Regions from separate parts of the Alteromonas sp. RKMC-009 genome, predicted to be linked through region 1. Evidence: riboswitches for the same ligand, from Rfam matches in the RefSeq annotation. Region 1 holds a riboswitch; the other holds the start of a gene.
The links. A riboswitch is a leader RNA that binds a small molecule or an ion and turns the genes downstream of it on or off. The one in region 1 is predicted to bind thiamine pyrophosphate.

Region 1 (11,104 bases):
ACACAGTGTGATCTGACCCGTCAGGCTGTCAGAATTTCCATTTTCGTCGTTGCTGCACAGTTTCCACAATTGCTGATTCACTGCACTGTTAAAACCCCATCTCAGTAACATTAATGATGTGGCACCATACAGGCAAACGCCGTATTCATCATTGATACGGTTAAAGAAAACGTCAAATGAAGCGCTTTCATCCCAGTGAGTGACTGCGCCGTCGGAAAACAGACATTCGTCGTGAAAAATTAGAAACAGGGATAACGTGCCAAACAGTAAAAGCTGTTTGACCTGCTCAGTTTGGTCTTCGTTTAAGCGGTTGAAACCGAACAGGCGCTGAAAGATAGTCAGGCTCAGCAGCATCGCATCAGTGAGCAGGTTAACTTTTTCAAACCGGCATTGAGAGGTTAGCAACTGCTGCGCTGCGAAAATTACAGCAAGATTCCGGATATTGCCTAGCCCGAGATTCCGGCCGATTGCCTGTTCAAGATTTTTGGGTACAGAGCCATAAACCGCTCTGCTGGCCTTGCTCATAACGTGGGCCTGAAAAATTGGATCTTTTTCAATCAGTGAGACCACATCTGCCAGCGTCATTGTTTCACAGTCCATATTCAGCAGAGTCTGAATTGAATTGGGCAGGGGAGGCAGGTTCTCCACCACATTAATGAGATTACCGTTACCTTTTTGAAAACGCAGGCGGTTGCCAAGCTGGCGTAGCTGTCCTGCACTGATCCCGGCATGTTCCTTAAAACTGCGCTCAAAGGATCGGCGGTCAGAGAAGCCAAGGTGGGCGGCGGTGTCTTCCGTTTTTTCGCCACTGAGTAACCGGTGACATGACTGGTCATGAATGTACTCTTTGAGTAATGCGCTGAAAGAAATGGACTCTTGCCTTAACTGGCGACGAAACGCGGACTCCGTTTGACCTAGTTGCGTTGCTACCCATTCCGAACGGATCCTTGCCGGGCTCGGGGCTTTGAGAAATGCTTCTTTAACCTGCTGCTTTAACGGCAAATCATTGCTGGTGTCGAGGTTTCCCGCCAGCATTTTTTTAATCGACTGAGAATAGTAAAATGATGCCTGTTTACACCATTTATTATCGAAAACAAGGCATACAACAACTCCCTCATGTCTGATATCACCGCTGCTGACCGGCCTTAATAAGCTGACCGGTTGTTCGCCGGATGGCGGTAAGGTGACCGTTGTGAAGTCGAATTTTCTGCCGGCCAGGTGACGGCACAAAGCGAGGAGGAAATAACAGCGGAATTCGGTAAGAACAGGATGTGATGATGGCTGAAACCGGAGACAGGTTTCATTTCCGTCAGTTTTTACTGTCAGTGCCGCACTGTTACCCAGAATATAGTGGTAGTGTTTTCCCAGTACATGGAGTGCGTCATCAATATGCTTACTGGCCGTGAGATACACCACCAGATTACTCATTTTGTTGAAATCAAAATAGCCAATCAGGGAGCGGCCAATTGTCTCATATTCGTTGGCAGGACAAAGAGAGTGAAGAATAGACGCCAGTCCGTCATCGTCCATTTTCTCATTTTCTATTTGTGTGACGCTTTCGAGCATCGTTGTGTCATATTCGTTATCAAGTCCGTTATCCCTTCTCAGACTCAATAAAGCGCGGATGACTGCCGACCAGAAAAAACCGTGATACTGCACGTTTGCTCCCTATACCGGATCCCTTCAGTCAAGGATATAAGAATTACCTGTGGCTTGACAGAAAAAGGGTGAATTTTGTGTTGGTACAAATTTGTACCGGATTTCGTTCAGAAGTGTCCTTTTTTACTTGCGGGCCTCTCCCTATCATTACAACCGTCGACTCATTGGTGGAAACGTCACTTCCACAGAGTAGATTCGCCAAACCTGTCGTGAGGCAGGGACGGAAAGCCACGGGTCTTATACCGCCATAAGACAGCCGGGTTGCAGTGAAGTTGTTTAACTATTTTCAGGCACACACTGCTCAAGGAACATAAATGAAATTTAGCATCAAAACTGCAGCCCTGCTAACCGGCTTCTGTGCGGCATTCACGGCTAACGCCAACATTATCAGCAGCTACGATATCGACTTCGCTGCCCAGACTCTGACTGCACATCAACAAAGCGGCACGTCTAACTACGGAACCTGGACAAACAATGGCAGTGTACTGAACCTGCGCGAAAACAGCTGGTTCACACTGAACCTGGATGATGCTTTCGGGATCCAGAGCCTGGATTTAGATAATTCTGCTTCAGATATTTTGTTGTCATTTGAATTTCGTATGACGCCGGGCAACAACAATACTAATGCAAACCCTTACTCTGAGATTGGCGGGATCTGGCTGGCAGATTTCTCTGCCGGTGAACAGAATAACGATGCCAGCCGCACGTTTGCTCTGGGTGGCACACAGAATTTCGGTCTGGATGACTTTACTTATACCAACGAACCAGCCTGGGAAACCTTCTCTATTACTCTGGATGATTACATGTCAGGACTTATTACCGACATCGTATTCATTAACGATTGTGATGCAGCCAGTGGTTGTGGAGATATGAAGGTTCGCTTCCGGAATGCCTCTATTACAGAAGTCAGTGAGCCAACCGCCATGTCACTGATCCTTCTGGGAATAGGGTTTATGGGATGGCGCACAAGACGCCAGAATCAGAAGGTCGCCTGATCTTCATTGCCCGCCACGTCACATCGCGGGCTTTTTTATTGCTTTTTCGGGGCTGCCGGCAACTTGACTAAGTCACTGAAGTTGTTAGACTGCCCTCGCTTAATTTGCGGACTCCGCAATAAGCATTAGGCCAAGGGGTGCCGTCTTTACGGCTGAGATCCATTCCATGGGAACCCTTAAACCTGATCCGGATAATACCGGCGTAGGGATGGTGATAAAAGCAATCTGAAAACCTCAATACCTGCCGTAAAGCCGGATCTTTTTGATGATTAAAGAGATCCTAATGAAAAAAAACGCAATTCTTCTCGCACTACTTGCACTTCCTGCCTTTGCTGATGACACTGCAGACATCGAACGTATTACCGTCAGTGGTGATTTCCGCACAGCGACTCTCGATCAACTCAGTGCCAGCGCTTCTGTGTTATCAGGCAACCGCCTGGACAGCCGTCAGGCTACCTATATTGACAATGTATTAAGTATTGCGCCGAATGTGAATTTTGCGGCCGGAGCATCCCGTGGACGTTTTATTCAGATCCGGGGGATTGGTGAGCGCAGCCAGTTTGCTGAACCGATTAATCCTTCAGTCAGTTTCCTGGTCGACGATTTTGATTTCTCCGGTCTTGCTGCAGCAGGTGTACTTTTTGATACACAGCAGGTAGAAGTTTACCGCGGACCACAGGCGACAGTATTCGGAACCGGTGCTCTGGCCGGTGCGGTTAAGATTGTCAGCAATGCTCCTTCAGAAGAGAGTGAGAGTCATTTTGAATTGTCTGTGGGAAACAAATCTTTCTTCCGCGCTGAAGGTGCTCATGGCGGACAAGCGTCTGATTCTCTGGCCTGGCGTGCAGCGTTTGTGCACAACAGCAGTGACGGTTTTATTGAAAATGACTTTTTGGGTGCCGACGATACCAACGGGATTCATGAGAATGCAGTAAGGCTGGGAACACTGTGGGATGTGACTGACAAAACATCCGTTGCGGTGGATTTCCGCTGGTACGATATCAATAACGGTTACGATGCTTTCTCACTGGATAACAACCGCCACACGTTGTCGGATGAACCCGGCTTTGATGAGCAGGAAACCAAAGCGGTCAGTGCACATATCAATCATGAAACCGCCGGTGGTTTGCTGGAAATCATTGCGACTATGGCCGGTCATGATATCGCTTACGGCTACGACGAAGACTGGACCTACACTGGTTTTCACCCCTGGGGCTATACATCCTTTGATGCATATTACCGGGATGTTTCCCAACAATCTGCCGAGGTGCGTTTTACTTCTGCTGAAGATAAAAAAATCTTCAATGACACCACGACCTGGGTTATCGGTGGCCGCATCAATCAGAGTGAACAGGATTTACTGCGCCAGTATACCTATGCTGACGGCGACTTTATCAGTACCTTCGAACCGCAGACAACAGCGGTTTACGGTCAGCTTGATACTCAGCTGACTCCGTCTTTATTGCTGACGTCCGCCCTGCGTGTTGAAAATTACGCCTATGATTATGCTGATAATGCGCAGGTGGTGTACGACGATGACACGACCATGACCGGCGGCAAACTGGCACTGACCTGGGATATGGGAGGGGACTACCTGTATGCCAGCGTATCCAGAGGTTACAAAGGTGCCGGCATTAACTATGATGAACAGGTCAGCCGGGAGCGCCGTTTCTTTGATGCGGAATACAACTGGAACTATGAAGCAGGCTACAAAGGCAAACTGTTTGTTCCTGAGTTGACTGCCCGCGCAGCAGTTTTCTTCATGGAACGGGAAGATACCCAAATCAGCGATTTTGATGTTCAGGAACGTGAAGACGGTTCTGCCGCCTTTATCGATATCACGGCGAATGCCGATGTGGGCACAAATAAAGGGGCAGAACTGGAGCTTTCCTGGCAGGCAACGTCATCCTGGACAGTGCAGGCCAGCGCGGGTTACCTCAGTGCCACCTTTGAAGGTTACGAGACTGCCGACGGTGAATATGTCAGTAAGCAGCGTCAGGCTCAGGCACCTAAATATACAGCGAACCTGTTCAGTGAGTTGTGGCTGACTGATTCTCTGGTATGGCGCGCTGATATGGACTTTAAAGACGAATACCGCTTCTCTGATGGCCATGATGAAACAGCACCGGCCACAACGTTGTACAACACTGATATTACCTGGGTAAAAGGCATGTTGCGCACCACACTGTGGGTAAAGAACGTGTTTGATAAAACCTGGTACACCCGCGGTTTCGGTGGATTCAGTAACGATCCCCGTGATTACTATGAGTTTGCTGAACCTTATTATCAGTTGGGTGATGGCAGACAGTTCGGCGTCACAGCCCGTTTTCAATTTTAAGGAATCTCTATGCAGGTCATGGTTGAGCTATCTCTGTATCCTCTGGTGAATGAGTACATTCCACCCATAAAGTCGTTTATTGACAGACTGAACAGTTACGACACCCTTGATGTGACGACCTGTTCTACCAGTACACAGGTCACCGGCGAGTATGCCGACGTTATGGCGGTACTGGGAAAAGAAATGCAGCGCACCCATGAAGAAGTCGGGCAGGCCATTTTTGTGGCCAAGTTTCTGAACTTCGATGTGATGCAGGCCCGTAAGGATCAGGATGACTGATTTCATCCCGCATTTCTTTGAACAGATAGCCGCGACATCACTGGCCGAGTGGGTTGCTGTAGTGCTGGCACTGGCCTATGTCTGGCTGGCTGCCAGGCAAAACCGCTGGTGCTGGCTGTGTGCATTTATCAGTACGGCTATTTATACCTGGCTCTTCTGGCAGGTTACACTGCCATTTCAGGCCATCCTGAATCTGTATTACATGATGATGGCCGGATACGGGTATTATCAGTGGAACCGTCAGGCTGCCGGCGACGACCGGGTGCATTCCTGGCCATGGTATACCCATGCCATGCTGGTGCCGGGACTTCTCCTGATCGCCTGGGGCTTATCCTTCTGGGCACAGGGGCAGTTCAACAGCGAACACCTGCTACTCGATGCAAGTATACAGGTGGTCAGTGTGGTGACTACCGTGATGGTGGCCCATAAGGTTTTACAGAACTGGTTGTACTGGATAGTAATCAATCTGGCTTCAGCTTACCTTTACGCCCAAAGCGGCCTGATGTTGTCGGCGTGTCTGTTTCTGGGATATGTCGGATTTGCCGTATTTGGTTATGCACAATGGCTGAAACAATGGAAGATGCAGGAACATGACGCCCGCGCTTATCGTTAAAGCGTTAGCAGAGCCGTTGAAGCTTAGCGGTAATGCAATCTGTGAATCACGGCAGGGCGGGGATGTGAATCGTCTGTTCAATATCACTGACGGTGAGCGTGAGTTCGCTGTTAAGTGGTCTGCCGGTGAGAGTTTTACCGGTGTAAACAAACATGCTCAGTTTACGCTTCAGCATAGCCTGTTCCGTCAGGGCATTGCGCCTGAACCTGTGTGGCTGAGTCCTGACTGCACGCTGTGGGCAGAACGCTGGGTCACCACGGATGCGGAACCGGCGAACAACGCAAACAGTGAAGACAGTATCATCCTGCTCGCCTTTGCGTTACACACCATTCACTGCACAGCTATTGACGCGCCACCTCTGTGTCTTGAGCCCAGACTGGTGCGCTATTTTGAAAGTGCAGATCTTGAGAGCAGTCATCCCCTGGCTGAAGCATTGAGAAACGTGATTGATTCCGGTGATGCACAGCAGCCGCCTGCTGAACAGGCGGTGCTTTGTCACAACGATCTGTCTTTGCCGCACATTGTGAGAACCGGAGCCGGTGGCGCTAAACCCGTTATCGTAGACTGGGAATATGCTGCCAGCGGCAATCGTTATTTTGATGTGGCATCCTGTGCTGCGATTAATCAGTTAAATGACGAAGCCGCTTTGCGCTTGTATAAACACTACGCCGCTTTAAGCGGGGCCGCTGAAGAGAAGGTCATCTTTGCCTGTGAACAGCAACGCCGGGTGGTGAATGTCACTGCTGCACTCTGGCAGGCAGCACTGGAAACCACTAACCGGCAGAAGGTGAGTGAACCGGAGTAACAGCCATGCTGTGCGCTTTTTGTGCGTATTGTGCGAATGCCAGGCAAAGGCACTGGTTTTGCTGTTTTTTTGCCACAAAAAGGCTTTACCTTTGTTAATGCATACGTATAATGCACAGCGCGCTAGGGGTGTAGTTCGAATTGGTAGAACAGCGGTCTCCAAAACCGATGGTTGGGGGTTCGAGTCCCTCCACCCCTGCCACTTTTCCTCTGAGTAAGTTATAGTGTTCCTACTTTCTTCCACTCAAAAGTAAATCCATTTTCATGACGTCCGGTTTAAATCCTTATCAAATTGCTGTTCTTCAGGAAATGGGTATCTGTGTATGGCAATCTCAGGCTGTATCACAGACTCAGGCAACATCTGCTGCCGGTAACAGTCACACTGCTGAACTAACGCCTTCCGGCGCTGCCGTTCCATCTCAGTCTTCTGTTCAACCCGCCGCAAGTGGTCAGGCACGCATTGCGCAGCTTCGTTCCATGCTGGGGAATAAACAGGATAAAAAACCATCTGCCCCGGAAAAAGTGCAGGACGATGAAGCAAAACCGGCATCACCGGCGGTTGAAACCATTGATCCCCGCAGCTTCGGAGCTGCCGGACAGGACATATTACAGGCGTTGTCTCTTTTTTACGATGCAAAGTCTGTTCGCTGGCAATTTGGTTCAGAGTTGTCCCTGAAAAATAATATTCTTTCATTACCTTATAAAACTGCGCCATCAGACGCTGCGGAAAAGCGCCGTCTGTGGCAGGTCATTTGTGCCGGTCAGTAAGTGATGCCGTCGTTCACACTCCAGCCACTTTCTGACACTCTGATCAATGACGCCCATGCTATTCATCAGCAGGCCACTTATAATCCCTGGTCCTTATCTACCTTTGCGGACTGTCTTACACCGCCCTATGCAGGTTTGGCAGCACTTAACAGTGAGCTTAAGCTCACCGGTTACGCCGTGATATTACTGGTTGCCGGCGAAGCCACGTTAATGGACATTGCAGTTGCTGTTTCTGACCGGGGGCAGGGGGCCGGAAAACAGTTATTAGACGGTGTGATTGCATGGTGCCGGCAACAACAGGCTGAGTCACTGTGGCTCGAGGTAAGAGCCGGAAACCTCAAAGCCATTTCACTGTACGAAAAAGCCGGTTTTGAAGACATTGAAGTGCGTAAAAATTACTACCCTTGTGATGGCGGTAAAGAAGACGCGCGGATAATGCGTATGTTGCTGGTATAGGGCGTCAGCGATTATACCCGGCGGTTGTATCCTACAGAGTAAACCATCTCCCGGTGAGAAAAATAATCTGAAATCTCATCCAAAATCCTCTCTTCACGTATAATTAACAAAAGTGTGTTTTGTTCAATTAGCAGGTGAATATGATGGCTGACAGCAATAAAAAAGCCCGTGAACATGAACGGGAAATCACGCTGGCGGAAGAAGACTTTCGTCATGACGAAGAAGAATTCGACTCCGTCGCCGGGGAAGAGGATCCCGGGGCTGCATTAGAAGAGCTGGTGGAATACGATAAATCCATACCGGAGAAGAAAAAGTAAGACCTCCGGAGTACAAACTTTCTGCCTGCCGGTGCAAATGCGCCGGCGGATTTGCACCGTAGAGAAAAGGGCGGCAATTTTTCTCAATTCTGGTATCATGCGCGCCAATTTTTGAAATTCAAGGTGGCGCCGCCCGCAAGCTCTGAACCCGCGTCTACCCTCACACAGTGACAGATCAGAATATCCATGAGTAACCTAACCAGCGAAATCAGCAAACGCCGTACGTTTGCGATTATCAGTCACCCCGATGCGGGTAAAACTACCATTACTGAAAAGGTCCTTTTGTTCGGACAAGCTTTGCAAAAAGCCGGTACCGTGAAAGGGAAGAAGTCCGGTCAGCATGCCAAATCTGACTGGATGGAAATGGAAAAAGAGCGGGGGATCTCAGTTACGACCTCGGTCATGCAGTTCCCTTACTGTGAAAATCTGGTGAACCTGCTGGATACGCCGGGACACGAAGACTTCTCTGAAGATACCTACCGCACACTGACTGCCGTTGACTCCTGTCTGATGGTTATCGATGCGGCAAAAGGTGTTGAGGATCGTACCCGTAAGCTGATGGAAGTTACCCGTCTGCGCGATACGCCTATTATTACCTTCATGAACAAGCTCGACCGCGATATCCGCGACCCGCTGGAGTTGCTTGATGAAGTTGAAAACGAGCTGAAAATCCTGTGTGCGCCGGTGACCTGGCCAATCGGTTGTGGAAAAGAATTTAAAGGTGTTTATCACCTGCACCGTGATGAAGTGATTTTGTACAAATCCGGTCTGGGTCACATGATTCAGGATGTACGCATTATCAAAGGTCTGGATAATCCGGAACTTGAAACTGCTATTGGCAGCGGTTTGCTGGAAACATTGAAAGACGAACTGGAGCTGGTTCAGGGGGCGTCTAACGAGTTTGATCAGGAACTGTTCCTTGAAGGCGAACTGACACCGGTATTTTTTGGTACAGCACTGGGTAACTTTGGTGTTGACCATATGCTGGATGGTCTGGTTGAGTGGGCACCTGCGCCGCAGGGACGCCAGACAGAAGACGGTGAAATCAGTGCTGATGCGCCTGAGTTCAGTGGTTTCGTGTTTAAGATCCAGGCGAATATGGATCCTAAACACCGCGACCGTATTGCGTTCTGCCGCATCGTTTCGGGGAAATACGAGAAGGGCATGAAAATGCGTCATTCACGGATTAATAAAGACGTCCGTATTTCTGACGCGCTGACCTTCCTGGCCGGTGACCGGGAACTGCTGGAAGAAGCCTATGCCGGTGACATTATTGGTTTGCACAATCACGGGACTATCCGCATCGGTGATACGTTCACGTCCGGCAATAATTTCCGCTTTACCGGTATTCCTAACTTTGCGCCGGAACTGTTTAAGCGTATCCGCCTGAAAGATCCTCTGAAGCAAAAGCAATTGCTTAAGGGACTGATCCAGTTATCTGAAGAAGGGGCTGTGCAGGTTTTCCGTCCTCTGATCAACAATGACCTGATCGTCGGTGCGGTAGGTGTACTGCAGTTTGATGTGGTTGTGGCCCGCTTAAAAGCGGAATATAACGTAGATGCAATCTACGAACATATCAGTGTGAGCACAGCACGCTGGGTGTACAGTAAAGATGCGAAGAAGCTGGATGAGTTCCGCCGTAAAGCTGAACAAAACCTGGCGCTGGATGGCGGTGACAACCTTGCCTACATTGCACCCACTATGGTGAATCTGCAACTGGCTAAAGAGCGTTACCCGGATATCGAATTCAAAGAAACCCGCGAACATTAAGAACAGACAGAAGACGAAGAAACGATGAACATACATGCTTTATTAGTCAGCCGTTTTAGCGAAGCACTGGAAAAATTAGGTGCTGAAAATGCGCCGGTGCCTGTGGCACGCAGTTCGCGGCCTGAATTTGGTGAATATCAGTTCAACGGTGCGATGGCACTGGCGAAACAATTAAGACAAAAGCCCCGTGACATTGCGGAGAAAATTGTTGAGCTTGTTAACCTGGATGACGTTGCCAGTAAGCTGGAAGTGGCAGGTCCCGGTTTTATTAATGTGCATCTCAGCGATTCCTGGCTGGCGAATCAGTGTGAACTGGCACTGCATGATCCGCGGATGGGCGTGGCAAAAGACAGCCAGCAGACCATTGTGGTGGATTACTCTTCCCCGAACCTTGCTAAAGAAATGCACGTGGGCCATCTGCGTACCACTATCATTGGTGATGCGGTAGTTAAAGTGCTGGAATTCCTTGGTCATAAGGTTATCCGCCAGAACCACATGGGCGACTGGGGGACACAGTTCGGCATGTTGCTGGCACACCTTTCAGACAAGCTGGAAAGTGAGGTAGCGGAAACTGCACTGTCTGATCTGGAAGACTTCTACCGTGAAGCGAAAGTGCGTTTCGACGAAGAAGAGGGCTTCGCAGACCGTGCCCGTGAATACGTGGTGAAATTACAGGGTGGCGACGAGCAGTGCCTCACGCTGTGGAAACAGTTCATTGATGTATCCGTTCAGCACAGCGAAGAAGTGTATAACAAACTGAATGTCAGTCTGACCCGTGACGATATTATGGGTGAGTCTGCCTATAATGATGATCTGGCAAATGTCATCCGTGACCTGAAAGAAAAAGGCATTGCGGTAGAAGATCAGGGCGCGCAGGTTGTGTTTATTCCTGAACTGGCGGACAAAGAAGGGAATCCGGCGGTGTATATTGTGCAAAAATCCGGTGGAGGCTACCTGTATTCCACTACCGATCTTGCAGCCATGCGCTACCGCAGCGGCAAACTGAATGCTGACCGTACGCTTATTCTTACTGACGCCCGCCAGGCGCTGCACTTTAAGCAAACTGAAATTGTGGGCCGTAAGGCCGGTTTCATGAAAGCAGAAC
Region 2 (11,104 bases), 1.2 Mb from region 1:
CTGACATCACATCTGCCGCGCTTTTGCTGTAAAGCGCAAGCCTGACATCGTCCCAGTCTGTGCGGGACAGCTCTTCTGCCACTGTCATGATAAGCCAGCCAGAAACTGTGTGAACGGGCTGGTGGCGGAAGCCCGGGAGTTAACCGGTGCTGCACCGGCCAGCCAGGCCTCGCGGCCGGCTTCCACGGCTTTTGCAAACGCAGTGGCCATGGCAACAGGTTGGGTCGCGGCAGCAATGGCGGTATTTACCAGTACTGCATCAGCGCCCATTTCCATGGCTTCGCAAGCATGAGAGGGAGCGCCGATCCCTGCATCAACCACCACCGGCACGCCGGCTTGTTCTATTATAATCTGCAGGAACTCGCGGGTTTGCAGGCCCTTATTGGAGCCGATAGGCGCGCCTAGTGGCATCACGGCAGCGCATCCGGCTTCTTCTAAACGCTTGCAGAGGACAGGATCCGCATGACAATAGGGCAGCACGTCGAAGCCTTCTTTGCACAGCACTTCAGCGGCTTTGAGAGTTTCCACGGGGTCGGGAAGTAAGAAGCGCTGATCGGGATGAATTTCCAGTTTCAGCCAGCTGGTTCCCAACAGCTCTCTGGCCAGACGGGCAGCATAAACCGCTTCTTCCGCTGTCGCCGCCCCGGAGGTGTTAGGCAGTAATGTAACCGGCAGCGAACGCAAAACCCTGAGGGTAGGGTCGGGTACGTCGCATTTTGAAAGCCGTTTAAGTGCAAGCGTAACAAGCCGGGTCTGGCTGGCGACCAGGGCATCTTTCATGATATCAGGGTGACTGAATTTCCCAGTACCGGTGAATAATCTGGATGTAAAAGTGGTGCCGGCAATTGTCAGCATCATTAACCTCCCGCTACAAGAGTAAAGAGTTCTACGGCATCGTCAGGTTGGAGCTTATAATGTTGCCACTGGCTGGCCGGTATGATTGTCTGGTTTACCGCTACAGCCACTGACGGGGTTTGCTGCAGATAATCACTGATCGCATCGGCGAGCAGGCTGCCTTCTGGCAGAGTAAGCTTGTCACCGTTACACAATATGTTCATGGTGTTCCCCCGATATTGTTTGAGCATGCCGGACACGCCGTATTTTTATTCACCCTGAAATGGCGCAGGGTGAGGGCGCGTCCGTCATAGACGTGAAGTTGTCCGAAATCCACAGGTTGAATGCCGCACAGGTAACTGAGTGCAAGACTGGCCTGAAACTGACCGGCAATAGCTACCACAGGACTGAATATTCCCTGTTCCATGCACATTTGTGAGTGCTCACCAATCTGTTCCATGCATTCATAACAGGCCGAGCCGGATGCAGGATTGAGCGCCAGCGCCGTGGCAGCAAAGCCTGCGGCACTGGCGGAAATGAGCGGCAGCTTATGTTCAAGGGCCAGTCCATTGACAAATTTTCTGCTGGACACGCTGTCTGTGCAATCCAGCAGCAACGAACAGTACGGCAGGTGGGTGGCAAGTCTGACGGGATCGGCCGGGTCATCAATGCATCTAATCTGACACCCGCCATGCATGGCTGCCAGTCGCGACCGTGCAGCACAGACTTTCTTTTGTCCCGCATCGGCTTCGGTAAACAGCCACTGGCGGGGTAAATTACTGAGTTCTACGATGTCATGGTCGACCAGCACAATTTCGCCAACACCGGCAGATACCAGCGCCATGGCTACCTGACAGCCCAGTCCGCCGCAGCCAAACAGCATGACTTTTGATTGCATGAGTTGGAGTTGGGCTTCCTCATCAAAATTATCCAGCAGTAAATGACGGCTGTAGCGTGAATACAGTTCAGTGGTCAGCACGGCGGCACCTCCCGCGCAATGCGTTGACGGCGTCTTCCGGGTTATTGCTTTCTGTAATGGCCGTCACCACGGCAATGGCATCTGTGCCTGTGGCAGCCACGGTGTCGATATTGCTTAACTTAATACCGCCGATGGCCACAGTGGGAATGCCGTGATATTTGCAAAGTGACACGTAGTCAGCCAGCCGCGCCGTACCCTGTGGTGCAGAGGGCATATCTTTCGTTCTGGTAGGAAAAATATGACCCAGCGCTATGTAAGAAGGCCTGATTTGAATGGCGCGGCACAGCTTTGCATATCCGTGAGTGGAAATGCCCAGCCGCAACCCGGCAAGGGCAATGGCACTCAAATCGGCAGATGCGAGATCTTCCTGCCCGAGATGCACACCATACGCCCCGTGTTCGATAGCCAGTTGCCAGTGGTCATTGATGAAAAGCTGGGTGTTGTATCCGGCAGCCATGGTTACTGCCTCGCGGATGATTTCACTCAGTTCTGCACCTTTGGATTTAATCCGCAACTGGATGATCTTAAGATTTAAAGGGAGAAGGCGCTGCAGCCATTTAATGCTGTCCACCACGGGATAAAGCCCGGGCGCAGAGTCCAGTAATTCCGGTAAAAAATAATCATTCTCTACTGGTAACAAGCCTTCGAAAACCGCAGGGAAGTGAGGAAGCAGTGAGGCGGGAAGCAACGGTGTCTGTTGTTCAGCGTGCCCCTCACGTTCAGACGGCGGGCGACGAAGGACAGCCGTTTCAGGTAAAACCAACTCTGCCTGTTGCCAGGCTGCGGCAACCACAGCTTCGGCCAGCGAAACTGCATCTTCTGTGATGTACTGCTCAGCCATTGCTCCGGCGATGGCCGATGCCAGCAGACAACCGGAACCCCGTAAGTTAAAAGGCTGCCGGGCTTTGTGCACAAAGCGCCGGACGTTTTCTTTGCTGTACAGCACATCACAGATTTCCGACGTGTTCCCGGAGTCGGGCCGGAGCGATGAGTCTGGTCTGTGACCGCCTTTTACCAGCACCTGATCGCAGCCGGAAGCGATAAGCTGATGGGCGGCAGCCAGTTCATCCCTGGCTTGCCGTAACGTAAAGCCTGTCAGCCAGGCCAGCTCATCATAGTTCGGCGTGATAAGCGTGATGTAGGGCAATAGCCCGGCGATAGCATCAAACGACAAGTCACCGAGTTTACTCTTTGATGATGTCTGTAATACAGGGTCCCAAATCACCGGAATTTGCGGATATTCAGACAGTTTCTTAATGAGCACATGGATCTGTTCATCATTCGCCAGCGCACCCACTTTTATTACCGCAGGGATCTGCGGCTGAAAAGCGACTTGCAGCTGTGCCGAAAATGACGCCGGCGATACCGGAGAAACGTGCAGCACACTGTCATGAGTTTGCGCGCTGACCAGCGAGACCACACTAATCTGGTGGACAGCAAAACATTGCAGCGCACGCTGGTCCTGCTGTAAACCGGCGGCGCCGGAGCTGTCGGTGCCGCCAATGGTTAAAACACGGGGTAACATTATTCGCCCTCAGCAACGGCAGCATCAACGTAGAGAGCGCGGCCGGAGGCTGAAAACTTCTTCGCCATATCGGCCATGCCCTGTTGCTTCGCTTCTTCCGCCTGTGCATGGTCACGGACTTCCTGAGAAATCTTCATGGAGCAGAATTTCGGACCGCACATGGAGCAGAAGTGCGCCACCTTGCTTGAAGCCTGTGGCAGGGTTTCGTCGTGATAGGCGCGGGCGGTAAACGGATCCAGTGCCAGATTAAACTGGTCTTCCCAGCGAAACTCAAAGCGGGCTTTCGACATGGCATTGTCGCGTATTTGTGCGCCCGGGTGACCTTTTGCCAGGTCTGCTGCGTGGGCGGCAATTTTGTAAGTAATCAGGCCCTGCTTCACATCTTCTTTATCCGGCAGGCCAAGATGCTCTTTGGGGGTGACGTAGCAAAGCATGGCACAGCCATACCAGCCAATCAGTGCTGCGCCGATCCCGGACGTGAAATGGTCATACCCCGGGGCGATATCCGTTGTCAGCGGACCGAGGGTGTAAAACGGTGCGCCATGACAATGAGATAACTGCTCATCCATGTTCTCTTTGATCAGGTGCATAGGCACGTGGCCCGGGCCTTCTATCATCACCTGAACGTCATATTCCCACGCGATAGCTGTGAGTTCGCCTAAGGTGCGCAGTTCGGCAAATTGTGCTTCATCGTTGGCGTCAGCAACGGAACCGGGGCGCAGACCGTCACCCAGTGACAGGCTTACGTCATATTGAGCGCAGATTTCACAGATTTCGCGGAAATGTTCATACAGAAAACTTTCCTGATGATGATACAAACACCATTTCGCCATAATAGCACCACCACGGGACACGATGCCCGTAACACGCTTAGCGGTTAACGGTACAAAGGGTAAGCGAACGCCGGCGTGGATAGTAAAATAGTCCACCCCTTGCTCAGCCTGTTCAATCAGGGTGTCACGAAAAACCGGCCAGTCGAGATCTTCAGCGACACCATTGACCTTTTCCAGCGCCTGATAAATGGGCACTGTGCCAATGGGCACCGGACTGTTACGCAGTAACCATTCACGGGTTTCGTGAATATTGCGGCCGGTAGATAAGTCCATGATGGTGTCTGCGCCCCAGCGTGTGGCCCAGACCAGCTTTTCCACTTCCTCTTCAATGGACGAGGTCACCGCGGAATTACCGAGGTTGGCATTCACTTTGACCAGGAAGTTTCGCCCGATAATCATCGGCTCAGCTTCAGGGTGGTTGATGTTGGCCGGAATAATCGCCCGGCCTTCTGCGACTTCGCGGCGTACGAACTCACCGGTGATTTCCGGTGGTATGTTTGCGCCGAAGGCTTCTCCTTCATGCTGCTGGTTCAACAGTTCATTTTTAATCGCAGCGCGACCCATATTTTCGCGGATGGCGATGTATTCCATCTCCGGCGTCACTATGCCCAGGCGGGCATAGTGCAATTGCGTTACTACCTTGCCGGCAGCGGCTTTACGGATGGTATTTTTCGCCTGAAAACGAATGGATTCTGAGGTGATGTCTGCATCCCGCGCCTGCGTATAGGATGATTCAGACGCGGCAATGGCTTGCGTATCGCTTCGTGCGTTAATCCACTCAGCGCGGCAATGCGGAATGCCTCTGGTCACATCGACTTCACAGGCCGGGTCGCCAAATACGCCGGAGGCGTCGTATACGGGAATATCCGGATTAATTTCTTCTTCCTGCTCGCTGATGCGGGTAGGAGACTGGGCAATCATCCGCATGGGCACACGGATTGACGGGTCTGACCCTTCTTCGTACTGGCGGAAAGAATTAGGAAAAGCTTCACCTTTCAGTGATTGTATAAATGTTTGTGCCTGCTGGCGTTTCTCGCGTCGTGTTGACATAGCATTTGTTCCTTTTCGGGTGATAAATGCTTGTCAGGAGTGAGTATACAAGGGGCAACACCGGCAAACAGACGGTCGTCTGTTGTGATGGTGGAACGGTGTTGCTGCTTGTTCCCTTCGCAGGTATTAGCCTGATCAGGTTCTACGGATCCCGCAATGCGGTCTCAGCTTGCTTTCATGTGAAAGACGAAGCACTCCGACAAGTTCTGTTTTTACTATAATCATGAATTGAAAAAGAAAACAAGCTTTGTCTTAACGCGCTGATAAGTGTCTTTAGCGAGTTTGCTGCCAGATCGCTGGTCGGTTTGTGAAGTTTCTGGTAGGCTGAATAGTAATTATTGTCATTAGGCTCTTCAATGTAGTCGAACACTCAACGCCAGGTTTAACGCGTTGATTAAATTAGAGATTTTGTATGACATTGTGGGATTTACCAAGCAAACAACAAGCAATTATTATCTCTGTGAAAGAGAGTTTATGTGTCAACGTAAAGGAACGTTTATCTGAAATGGGCGTTCAGAATGGACGTGAAGTTCAGTGTGTCAGAAAAGGCCCGCTGGGCGGACCTATCGTGATGCAACTGGGTGGCAGCGTGTTTGCTATCGAAGAAAATCTCGCCGCACAAATCGAAGTTGAAGTGCGTAACTAACGCTCACTTTTCCGCTGTCGGCAGTAACAGGATACCCTTTTTTCATGCAACGCATTTTAATGGTCGGAAAGCCCAATTCCGGTAAGAGTCTTTTATTCAATCAATTAACCGGTCTGCGACAAAAAGTCGCTAACTATCCCGGTGTTACCGTGGAAGTTAAACGGGGTCAGTGTCAGGATTTTGAAGTGGTAGATTTGCCGGGCACTTACACGCTTCGTGGTCTTAGCCGTGATGAAGAAATCGCAATTAAAGAAATCACCGCATCGGTAGAACGTGACGATACCTCTCTGGTGGTTTGTGTGCTTGATGCCACCCGTTTAGAGCGCAGTTTAGTGCTGGGTCTGCAGGTGCAGAAACTGGCAAAAGCCAACAATAAAGCTGTACTCTTTGCCCTCAACTTCATCGACGAAGTCCGCAGGATCGGCGAAGATATCGACACAGAGGCGCTGAGTAAAGAATTAGGCAGTCCGGTAATGGCGCTGTCAGCAAGAACCCTGGACGGCTTGCATGAATTTAAGCAGACCATGCTGTCTGTTGCCAAAGCGCCGTCAGGTCATATCCCGACGACATCGCTTTCAGAGGGGGAGTCTGCGGTAAATCAGAGTCAGGCACTGGCTTCAAAGTACGGCCTGCACCTGGATGTTGTGCTGAAAAATCAGAACAGCGTCGACCGCTTCCTGTTAAACAGCTGGACCGGCTCACTGGTATTCCTCGGCGTCATGTTTGTACTCTTCCAGAGTATTTTCACTCTCGCGGCCCCCCTGATGGACGGCGTGGAAACGCTGATCGGCAGCGCTGCTGAAGGTGTCAGTGCAATTACGCCGGAAGGCATTGTTACTGACTTTTTTAACGACGCCATATTCGGCGGTTTAGGCTCTTTCCTGGTGTTCGTACCGCAAATTATGGTACTGACATTCATTATCGGCTTGCTGGAAGACAGCGGTTATCTTGCCCGTGCGGCACTGATGTGTCACCGCCCGTTGAGCGCAGTGGGCTTATCTGGCAGAAGCTTTATTCCTTATCTTTCGGGTCATGCCTGCGCCATTCCTGCCATCATGGCGGCCCGTACTATCGAGTCGCCGCACAAGCGTCTTATCACCATGCTGACCATCCCGCTGATGTCCTGTTCAGCCCGTTTGCCGGTTTATGCATTGTTGGTTGCGGTACTGGTGCCGGAAGACGGTACTTTCCTGGGCATTTTTGGCTTGCAGGGGGCTGCCTTCTTCGGCCTGTATTTCTTCGGCATTATCACAGCCCTGATTGTCAGCCAGTTTCTGACACGCTTCTTACCTAAAGATCTGGAAGAGTCAGACATGCCGTTCATTCTTGAATTACCCACTTACCGCTTACCACACTGGAAGCCGTTAACCTTCCGGGTTATCGACAGTGGGATGCAGTTTATCCGCCGTGCTGCACCGATTATTTTCGTGGTGTCGGTGGGGATCTGGATCCTGGGTTATTTCCCGATGGGTTCGACTCTGGAAGACAGCTGGCTCGGGCAAATCGGCCATGTTATCCAGCCTGTATTCGAGCCAATGGGTCTGGACTGGCGTTACGGCGTGGCAATACTGATGTCGTTCCTCGCCCGTGAAGTATTCGTCGGTGCGCTGGGTACACTGTTCGGTATGGATGGTGCTGAAGACAATGTTAATGGTCTGGCTGAACGTATTCAGGCTGACGGACTGACAACCGGCGCCGGCCTTGGCCTTGTGCTGTTCTACGTTGTGGCGCTGCAATGTGTAGCAACCGTTGCCATGCTTAAAGGTGAAACCGGCAGTAATAAACTCGCATGGGGCCTGTACGTCGGATACGGTATCCTGGCCTACGTTATCGCCGTACTGGTGAATATGTTGTTCTGATAACGGGTAAACAGCACTTCGTTGAGTAAGCTAATCAAAGAGCCGGGAGCTTGATGAGGTGCTGTTTACAACAACCACTAACGGTCATACACCGTAACTTTGTTTATATCCGTTTTTTCAATTCTTGCTTTGCCTGAACTTTCCAAAAAATTCAGCAGAGACATCGGGTCATTGGTTTCAAATACACCGGTTACAGACATACCTGACAAGTCCGCAGAGGCGATGGTGACCTGCAATGCATTATAGCGATTAAATTCGCGAACTACGTTATCTAAACGGTCGTTCCGGAAAATCATTTCTCTGGATTTCCACGACGTCTCTCTGGCTACATCTACCGATGCTTCTGTATGAATATTACCATTGTCCTGAAGCACAGCTTTTTGTCCCACAGTCACCAGCAGAGGCCTGTCTTTCGTTAAGTCCGGTGCAGTAAAGTCAGTCAGTTTGATACCGGTGGAGCGAAACGGAATCAGCTGTTCTTTTTTCGCTTCTCTTGCCAGTGCGACTTCTCCGGTAAGAACCGTCAATGCAACACTTCCGGGCTCACTGCGGACGTTAAATTCGGTTCCCAGCGCCTGGAACATTGTGTCGTTAACCCAGACCCTGAAGGGCTTTTGAAGATTATGTGCAACTTTGAAAATTGCTTCTCCCTGATGCAGAACGATGTTTCTGTATTTCCCGGTATAGTTAATATCTACAGCAGTCAGCGTGTTCAGGTAGATAATCGAGCCATCTTCCAGCGTGATGCTTCTTTGCTCACCCAGTGATGTTTTGTATTGTACAGGCTGATTTTGCGCTACAGGCGTTTCGCCGGCGCTTTTAACCGGCAGCATCTGATAAGCGAAAATAGCGCCCGCCAGCAAACAGGCAGCAACCGGAAGCCAGCGGGTTTTCCGGGGGCGTCCGGACGTTTCGTGGTCCGAATTATTACCGGTCAGCTTCTGATGTTGAGTGATAGGAGTCACCTTACTGCCCGCTGCTGATTCTACCTGAGCGAGTAATTTGTCGACGGATAGCTTTTTACTCTGATCAACATCTGACATCAGATCCAGCAACACGCATGCGTGGATAAATTCCTCCACGTGAGCAGGTCCCATCAGCAACCAGTGCGTCAGTTCACGACGATCTTTTTCGCTCAGTTCGCCATCGTCCAGCAATACCGCCCAGTAGCTAGCTTGTTCAATGATCAGAGAATTAGATTGTTTAACCATATTCATGATGCATCACTCGCAATTTGCGCTTTGCGACATTCTGTCATAGCACGGGTTAAGTATTTTCTGACGGTGTGAATAGAAATTCCCAGTTTTTCTGCAATTTCCGCATGATTAAGGCCATCGCGCTTCCTCAGCAGTAATACTGACTGATAAACAGGTGGAAGTGTAACTAGTATTTTCTCCAGTTCTTGTATAGCTTTCTGCCGCTCAAGTTGCAGGTGAGGGTCTTCATTGCCGGGAAAATTTTCCAGACCATCAGTAAGAGGTGTTTCATTTTGAGCAATCCGCTCATTCTTTGAACGCATTTCATGCACAAGATTTGCGGCAATACGAAACAAGTAGGCTTTGGGTTGTTCTATGAGATCTTTTCTTTCTACATTCATCAGCCGCAGGTAAGTCTCCTGCGAAAAATCCTGAGCCTGCTGATTGTTATTCGATCGACGCATGAAGAAGGCAAACAGTTCCTTATAAGAACTGTCGTAGAGCCCTTTTACAAAGCTGCTGCATTTACTCTTTTTATTCGTCGCAGTGTGGTTGCCCATAGAGAAAGATGTCTTGTGCCGGAATTCTGAGGGGAAGATGAATTAATACTTATCAAAATCAGATTAAAACTTCGCGGAAGTTTCAAGATAAAAAAAATAAGTACCTAAATCCAGCACTTTCACACTCTTTATTTATTAGTGGGCTTTCGGCCCGCATAAATAAAGGCTCGCAACGAAGCCAATGATAATTATATGTAGTACGGATATAGGAAATACAAGCATGAGAACTCGTGTCCCCAAATTTAAGAAGAAGCCAGTCGTCTTGTCAGTGATGCTGTCACTGGCCGGCAGCTTTGGCGTTGCTGCAGAGAATATTGAAAATCAGGAGCAGTTACAGGTTACGGTGGGGCAGGTTCCGCTGGACCGGGCTTTGCAGAGCATCGCAAAACAATATGGAAAGCAGATTGTTTTCTTCTCCAATGTTGCAGACGGCCTGACAACTGAAGCGTTTTCCGGAACATATAGCGAAGAAGCTGCTTTTAATAAGCTCCTTGAAGGGACTGCGCTTAGTTATCGCTATATCAATAAGAAAACCATCGCTATTGAAAAGAAAAATGTGGATGAAACCGTTGAGGGAAAAAAGCCCGCAGCGTCTACTGACGCCTCTGCGCAGTCAGCCGAAGCGAATAGCGGGGCCGTTAGCAAAACAAGTAAGGGGAAGGTTGAGAACATTACCGTTACCGCACAACGCCGTACTCAAAATTTACAGGAAGTACCAGTTTCAGTTTCTGTCATGAAACGTGACCTGCTTGAAAGTGCGTCGACCGCCGGTGATGATATCCGTTTCATGTCAGCCCGCATTCCAAGTCTGAAAATTGAATCTTCGTTTGGCCGTTCTTTCCCCCGCTTTTATATTCGCGGTCTGGGCAATCAGGATTATGATGTAAATGCCTCTCAGCCGGTATCATTGATCACTGATGATGTGGTTCAGGAGAACCCGCTTTTAAAAGGTTTCCCCGTCTTTGATGTGGAGAGTGTTGAAGTGTTACGGGGTCCTCAGGGTACGTTGTTTGGCCGTAACACACCTGCAGGACTGGTAAAGTTCACTTCGAACCGTCCTACGCAGGATTTCGAAGGTTATATCAGCGCGTCTTATTCGTCTCTGGACACATTGTCTACTCATGGTGCCATCAGTGGTGGTCTGACTGACACCGTGTCTGTGCGTGTATCTCTACTTAACCAGACACGTTCAGACTATATCGATACCCGTGCTCCGGGTTTTGAACAAAACGATATTCTCGGGGGCTATGACGACCGTGCTGCCAAAGTGCAGGTGCTATACGAACCGAACAGTCAGTTTTCGGCATTGTTTAACTACCACACCCGTGATTTAGACGGAACGCCCACAGTGTTCAGAGCCAGTGCAATAAAGCCCGGAACCAACGACTTCGTTGATGGATTCGACCGCGATGTGGTTTATCACGATGCCGCGCAACGTGCCACGCAAACGGTGAAAACCGAGGGCGGAAGTATGAAATTGGAATATTTCACGACTGATTACACGTTTACCTCTGTAACGGGCTATGAAACTGTGGAAATGTACTCACAGGCCGATGTCGATGGTGGTTACCGGGTAAGTAGTTTTGCTGATCCTTCCGGCTACACCGGCGAATTGGGCACTG

Region 2: linked by a shared signal. The riboswitch ahead of thiC (phosphomethylpyrimidine synthase ThiC) and the one ahead of DS731_RS06985 (TonB-dependent receptor) in region 1 are both predicted to bind thiamine pyrophosphate.

What each region holds. Positions count from the first base shown of each region.
Region 1 covers NZ_CP031010.1:1,599,269-1,610,372, forward strand. The annotation lists gene DS731_RS06975 (helix-turn-helix domain-containing protein) at 1-1,659, opposite strand, end outside; cyclic di-GMP riboswitch class I at 1,847-1,928, shown strand; gene DS731_RS06980 (hypothetical protein) at 1,974-2,654, shown strand; TPP riboswitch at 2,778-2,880, shown strand; gene DS731_RS06985 (TonB-dependent receptor) at 2,938-4,992, shown strand; gene DS731_RS06990 (hypothetical protein) at 5,002-5,271, shown strand; gene pnuC (nicotinamide riboside transporter PnuC) at 5,264-5,884, shown strand; gene DS731_RS07000 (phosphotransferase) at 5,862-6,689, shown strand; tRNA gene DS731_RS07005 (tRNA-Trp) at 6,814-6,890, shown strand; gene DS731_RS07010 (hypothetical protein) at 6,953-7,456, shown strand; gene rimI (ribosomal protein S18-alanine N-acetyltransferase) at 7,460-7,912, shown strand; gene DS731_RS21885 (hypothetical protein) at 8,053-8,229, shown strand; gene prfC (peptide chain release factor 3) at 8,416-9,999, shown strand; gene argS (arginine--tRNA ligase) at 10,024-11,104, shown strand, end outside.
Region 2 covers NZ_CP031010.1:443,986-455,089, forward strand. The annotation lists gene thiH (2-iminoacetate synthase ThiH) at 1-88, opposite strand, end outside; gene DS731_RS01885 (thiazole synthase) at 85-855, opposite strand; gene thiS (sulfur carrier protein ThiS) at 858-1,058, opposite strand; gene DS731_RS01895 (HesA/MoeB/ThiF family protein) at 1,055-1,813, opposite strand; gene thiE (thiamine phosphate synthase) at 1,800-3,338, opposite strand; gene thiC (phosphomethylpyrimidine synthase ThiC) at 3,338-5,221, opposite strand; TPP riboswitch at 5,317-5,430, opposite strand; gene DS731_RS01910 (FeoA family protein) at 5,634-5,867, shown strand; gene feoB (ferrous iron transporter B) at 5,912-7,726, shown strand; gene DS731_RS01920 (FecR family protein) at 7,804-8,943, opposite strand; gene DS731_RS01925 (RNA polymerase sigma factor) at 8,940-9,482, opposite strand; gene DS731_RS01930 (TonB-dependent receptor domain-containing protein) at 9,703-11,104, shown strand, end outside.